Metabacillus sp. KUDC1714: one gene and its partner. Each later gene encodes a partner of the first gene's protein in a complex. Links are inferred from orthologs where the notes say so. Each region holds a gene or a part of one and is shown on either strand. Other genes may lie near its edges.

Region 1 (3,462 bases):
CCATCGGCAACATTTTTCAGATTTCAAATCAAATAACATTAGGTAAGTCTGAGAAAGATATTGTTGAAGATCTTATTAGTGTGGTTCAACAATTAATTACCCAAGAAAGAGCTACTCGTGAAGCTCTTTACAACTCATCCCAAAACCAGCTAGAAGACAGAGTGTATAGATCATTCGGAACTTTGACTTATAGCCGAATAATTGAATCGAATGAGACAGCAAAATGTTTGTCTGATGTTAGATTGGGAATTGATTTAGGAATTATTAAAGATATATCTCGTAATATTCTCAATGAACTTATGATTTTAACTCAACCTGGATTTTTACAACAATATTTTGGTGGACCATTACGTCCAAATGAAAGAGATGTTCGCCGAGCTGCTTTAATAAGAGAGCGGCTAAACTTAGAAATGGAACGTAATAAATGGATGGAGGATGATGAATCATGATGTTTGGAAGATTTACAGAGCGCGCACAAAAGGTACTTGCTTTAGCACAAGAAGAAGCAGTTCGTTTAGGACATAACAATATAGGTACAGAACATATTTTACTGGGGCTAGTTAGTGAAGGTGAAGGGATTGCAGCTAAGGCTTTACTTGCATTAGGACTAGGCCCAGAAAAGATCCAAAAAGAGGTAGAAGGTTTAATTGGAAGAGGTCAAGATGCTTCTCAAACAATCCACTACACACCTAGAGCTAAAAAAGTAATTGAACTATCAATGGATGAAGCAAGAAAGTTAGGTCATTCTTATGTAGGAACAGAACATATTTTGTTAGGACTTATACGTGAAGGTGAGGGTGTTGCGGCAAGAGTCCTTAACAATCTAGGTGTAAGCTTGAATAAAGCAAGACAACAGGTTCTTCAGCTATTGGGCAGTAATGAAACATCTTCAAATCATCAAGGTGGAGGTATGACCAATGCTAATACACCTACACTTGATAGTCTTGCAAGAGACTTAACTTCGATTGCGAGAGAAGGAAGTTTAGATCCAGTTATCGGGAGAAGTAAAGAAATTCAACGTGTTATTGAAGTATTAAGTCGCCGTACAAAAAATAACCCAGTCTTAATTGGTGAGCCAGGTGTTGGTAAAACAGCAATAGCAGAGGGGCTAGCTCAACAAATCGTTCAGAATGAGGTTCCTGAAATCTTACGTGATAAGCGCGTAATGACACTTGATATGGGTACTGTAGTTGCTGGTACAAAATACCGTGGTGAATTTGAAGATAGACTTAAAAAAGTGATGGATGAAATCCGCCAAGCTGGTAATATTATTCTATTTATCGATGAGTTACACACATTGATTGGTGCTGGTGGTGCAGAGGGAGCAATCGATGCTTCTAACATTTTGAAACCTTCATTAGCTAGGGGTGAATTACAGTGTATTGGTGCAACTACACTTGATGAGTACCGAAAATACATTGAGAAAGATGCTGCATTAGAACGTAGATTCCAACCAATTCAGGTCGATGAGCCAACAGCTGAAGAAAGTGTTCAAATCTTAAAAGGCTTGCGTGACCGCTATGAAGCGCATCATAGAGTATCGATTACAGATGAAGCAATTGATGCTGCTGTAAAATTATCTGATCGTTATATTTCTGATCGCTTCCTACCAGATAAAGCGATTGATTTAATTGATGAGGCTGGCTCAAAGGTACGATTACGTTCATTCACGACACCACCAAACTTAAAAGAGCTAGAACAAAAGCTTGATGAAATCCGCAAAGAAAAAGATGCTTCTGTACAAAGTCAGGAGTTTGAAAAAGCGGCATCCCTACGTGATACGGAGCAAAGATTACGTGAACAGCTTGAAGAAACGAAGAAAACATGGAAAGAAAAACAAGGTCAAGAGAATACTGAAGTAACAGTCGAAGACATTGCGATGGTAGTCTCCAGTTGGACCGGTGTTCCAGTTTCAAGATTAGCACAAACAGAAACAGATAAGCTGTTAAATATGGAGAGTCTTTTACATTCAAGAGTTATTGGTCAAGAAGAAGCTGTAGTTGCTGTAGCAAAAGCAGTTCGTCGTGCACGAGCTGGGTTAAAGGATCCTAAACGTCCAATTGGATCATTTATTTTCTTAGGACCAACAGGTGTAGGTAAAACTGAGCTTGCTAGGGCATTGGCAGAATCAATTTTCGGTGATGAAGATTCGATGATTCGCATCGATATGTCAGAGTATATGGAGAAGCACTCCACTTCTCGTTTAGTTGGTTCACCTCCTGGCTATGTAGGTTATGAAGAAGGTGGTCAATTAACTGAAAAGGTGAGAAGAAAGCCATACTCTGTTGTGCTTTTAGACGAAATTGAAAAGGCTCATCCTGATGTTTTTAACATCCTTCTGCAGGTATTAGAGGATGGAAGGCTAACAGACTCTAAGGGGCGTACAGTAGACTTTAGAAATACAATTTTAATTATGACATCTAATGTTGGGGCAAGTGAGTTGAAGCGTAATAAATATGTTGGATTTAACATTCAAGATGAAACTCAAAATTACAAGGATATGAAAGGCAAAGTAATGAATGAGTTAAAACGCGCATTCCGACCTGAGTTCATTAACCGTATTGATGAGATTATTGTATTCCACTCATTAGAAAAGAAACATTTAAAAGAAATTGTTTCGCTAATGTCTGACCAATTAACAAAACGATTAAAAGAACAGGACCTATCATTAGAGTTAACAGACTCTGCTATAGAAAAAATTGCAGATGAAGGAATTGATCTTGAATACGGTGCTAGACCGCTCCGTCGTTCTATTCAGAAAAATGTTGAAGATCGTCTTTCTGAAGAATTATTAAGAGGTAATATTAATAAAGGTCATAAGATAATTCTAGATGTAGATAATGGTGAATTTGTTGTAAAAACAACTGAAAAAGAAGAAGTTAAAACTAAATAACAAGACTGTAAGTTGAGGCATACCGCGTAAAGTGTGCCTCACTTTCTTTATATAAATAAAAAGTTAAAATTTTTATATAAAGTTATCATTTATAGCTTCAGTGCTGAGTTCTTACATTCCCATGTACATCCTATTGTGTTGGGACAGACCTAGGCACTTGCACTTTCTAATAATGCTCCTCAAAGTCTCCATTATTTCTTATAATTAAGGATAGGAATCATAATTAGCTTGACTACTTGGTATCTATAAGAGAGGAACACGTATATGGCTAAAACGAAGGTAAAGTTTATTTGTCAAACATGTGGATATGAATCACCTAAATGGATGGGGAAATGTCCGGGTTGTGGTGAATGGAATACAATGACAGAGGAAGTTTTAAAGCCTACTTCACCTCGGAAGGCGGTTTTTGCTCATTCCACCCAAACGGTACAAAAGCCTTCTCCGATTACAAATATAGAAACAACCCAAGAACCAAGGATTTTTACAAATCTAAAAGAATTTAACCGTGTCTTAGGAAGCGGTATTGTTAAGGGCTCCCTTGTATTAATTGGTGGAGATCCTGGGATTGG
Region 2 (3,182 bases), 790 kb from region 1 along the record:
GACAAAGAACGCCTCTATTCATGAGCTTCACAAGGCAAGGCGCTTGTGCTACTCTTATAGTCATCTATGTGAGCAAATAATGCGTTTAAGATTCACTTGTCAACTTGTGAGCTTATTATTTGTTGATATAAGACACCTGCAAAAAGAATGAACGCTGTTGTTAAGTAAGGTATACTTTGTGCTAGTAGGGGATGTGACATATAGATGGATTGAAGTTGGTGCTCCTGGGTAATCATCTTTCCAGCAGTATATGCGAGCAGTCCTCCACCAACATAAATGAGCATTGGGTATTTTGTAAGTAAAGTAAGAATGATTTTACTTCCCCAAATTATAATAGGTATTGAGATTAATAATCCTAAAGCAACTAAAACCATATGCCCCTGTGCTGCACCTGCAACTGCAATAACATTATCAAATCCCATTAATAGATCTGCAATCACAATTGTCTTTATTGCTTTCCAAAGTGATCCATGACTTTTTATGTTATTTGTATCATCATCTTTGCCAGTAAGTAAATGATAAGCGATATACATGAGGAAGACTCCACCAACAAGCTGTAAAAAAGGTATTTCTAACAAATAAACAGCAATTAGTGTTATAAAGATGCGAAAGATAATTGCTAGCATAGTTCCGAATATGATTGCCTTACTTCGCTGAATAACGGGTAAATTACGACATGCCATTGCGATAACTACTGCATTATCAGCCCCAAGTATTAGATCAATTCCGATGATCACCAATAGTGATAATAGAAACTCTTGTTCCATTTATAAACCCTCTTTCAGCTTAATGACTGCTCGTACATGTATATGAAATCAATCATAAAATATGATTAAAGAAACATATAGGTAAATAACTGTTTTTGTAAAATCAGAGTTTTTTTATTTCCTTTAAGAACGTTTTATCATAAAATAGGAGTACAAGATTCTTTCATCATTGAAGGTTTTAAAAAGGTGTTGAATCGCCTCATGTCTTATGAGGATGAATTCTAACACTTTCTCTTTATCCACGATTAAATATAGAATATTTTGGGTAAAGTGTAGTAAAGTAAAGTACAACTACCCTAGAGGGGGGTTGTCCCTTCAACATCTTAAATAGAAGGGAAGGTTGAGTAATGGAAATTGAACGTATTAACGAAAATACCGTAAAGTTTTACATTTCGTATATGGATATAGAAGAGCGTGGTTTTGATCGTGATGAAATTTGGTATAATCGTGATCGCAGTGAGGAACTATTCTGGGAAATGATGGATGAAGTTCATGAGGAAGAGGAATTTATGGTTGAAGGTCCTCTTTGGATTCAAGTGCAGGCGCTTGATAAAGGCTTGGAAGTCATCGTAACAAAGGCTCAAGTATCTAAAGATGGACAAAAGCTGGAACTTTCAATCTCAGATGATAAATTAAAAGAACTACCGATCGATGAAAATATCGAAACATTGATGGAACATCATTTTAATAAACCTGATGACTCAAAAGATGATCAAACGGAAGATTTTGAGCAACAGTTACAATTTGTCTTTAGGTTTAATGATTTAGAAAACCTAATTTCCTTGTCTAAATATCGGTTATCTGCTGAGATGACGAATCATTTATACTCACTTGACCAAAACTATTTTTTATATATCGAGTTTGATGATGAGGTAATCGATGAAGAAATAGAGAATACATTGAGTATAATACTCGAGTATGGATTAGAATCAAAGGTGACGATACATCGTCTTGAAGAATATGGGAATGTCATTGCGAAAGACTATGCATTGAACGTCATTAAAAAGCATTTTTCATAACTAGGAAAGCCGATTTCATTTGGAATCGGCTTTTTTGATCTGGGATTAAAATATATATGGATTAATTTACGTACATAGTAATAAAATATGTGAAACCGCATTTAATATTTAAGAAAAATTAAAAACAACAGGATGATGTCGGAAGACGACCTAAAGGTTTCGTTTCATCTGAAAAAGGGAAGTAAGAATAAGAAAAGTCAAGGTGAAACCAATGAAGAATACATTTCGTTTTTTATTATTTATCGCAGTTATTGCTTCCGTTATTTTACTGACCAAGAACCTATGGGGGGATATGGTAGTTGGTACCGTAAGTGTCCTCTTTACATTATCAATTATTTCTATATGTATTGTCATATTTCTTGAAAATCGTCATCCGTCACATACCATTACATGGTTGGTTGTTTTAGGTGGCTTTCCGTTAGTTGGTTTCTTTATCTATTTACTTTTTGGAAGAAATATTAAAAAGAGACGTTTATTTGAGAAAAAAGCGTTAACAGATGAAAAGGCATTTTTAGAAATTGAGGGTAACCGATCTTCCTATCAAGATAAAATGGAGCATATGGGAGATCATCAGCAATTATTGTTTAAACTAGCCCATCGTTTAGGACATAGTCCAATCTCGTTTGGGACAAAAACAAAAGCCCTAACCGACGGAATTGAAACGTTTGACCATATCTTTAATGAATTAAAAAAGGCAAAACATCATATCCATCTTGAATACTATATTATCAGGCATGATGAGGTAGGCCGGAAATTAAGGGATGTATTAATTGAAAAGGCACGGGAAGGTATAGAGGTCCGTTTTCTTTATGATGCTGTTGGTTGCTGGAAGTTATCAAAAGATTATATTAAGGAACTAAGTATGGCTGGTATAGAAATGGTTCCCTTCCTACCTGTCCGGATTCCTTTCTTAAATAACAAAATCAACTTTCGTAATCACAGAAAAATTATTGTGATCGATGGATCTGTTGGGTTTGTTGGGGGATTAAATGTAGGTGATGAATATTTGGGGAAAAACAGCTATTTCGGTTATTGGCGTGATACCCATCTTTTAATTAAAGGTGAGGCTGTAAGAACACTACAAATTATCTTTTTACAGGATTGGTATTACATGACCGATGAAAAATTGTTATCACATACATATTTAACTACCACAATTGAGCAGCCTGAGCATACTGGAGGTGTGCAACTTATAGCTGGAGGGCCTGATAATAAGTGGGATGTCATAAAAAATTTGTTTTTTTCAATGATTATTTCTGCGAAAGAATCAATTTGGATTGCCTCACCTTATTTCGTACCAGATGAGGATATTCTTTCAGCACTTAAGGTTGCGGCACTTAGTGGAATTGACGTAAGACTGTTAGTTCCTATGCGACCTGATAAAAAGATTGTTTAT

The links.
Region 2: the proteins of clpC (region 1) and mecA are in contact, whole or in part, in a solved structure (PDB 3PXG), measured with the Bacillus subtilis proteins. The link is inferred for Metabacillus sp. KUDC1714 from one-to-one orthologs.

What each region holds. Positions count from the first base shown.
Region 1 is NZ_CP055263.1:2,067,507-2,070,968, forward strand. Bases 46-3,169 are described here. They hold clpC (ATP-dependent protease ATP-binding subunit ClpC), read left to right. Parts: upstream 46-445; coding sequence 446-2,893; downstream 2,894-3,169. Other genes in these bases: HUW50_RS09760 (protein-arginine kinase McsB), read left to right, coding at 46-449; radA (DNA repair protein RadA), read left to right, coding at 3,158-3,169. Also shown: more of HUW50_RS09760, read left to right, coding at 1-45; more of radA, read left to right, coding at 3,170-3,462. UniProt on the Bacillus subtilis protein: Competence gene repressor; required for cell growth at high temperature. Negative regulator of comK expression. May interact with MecA to negatively regulate comK.
Region 2 is NZ_CP055263.1:2,860,366-2,863,547, forward strand. Bases 107-2,950 are described here. They hold mecA (adaptor protein MecA), read left to right. Parts: upstream 107-1,114; coding sequence 1,115-1,786; downstream 1,787-2,950. Other genes in these bases: HUW50_RS13640 (TerC family protein), read right to left, coding at 107-767; cls (cardiolipin synthase), read left to right, coding at 1,998-2,950. Outside these bases: more of HUW50_RS13640, read right to left, coding at 93-106; more of cls, read left to right, coding at 2,951-3,182. UniProt on the Bacillus subtilis protein: Enables the recognition and targeting of unfolded and aggregated proteins to the ClpC protease or to other proteins involved in proteolysis. Acts negatively in the development of competence by binding ComK and recruiting it to the ClpCP protease.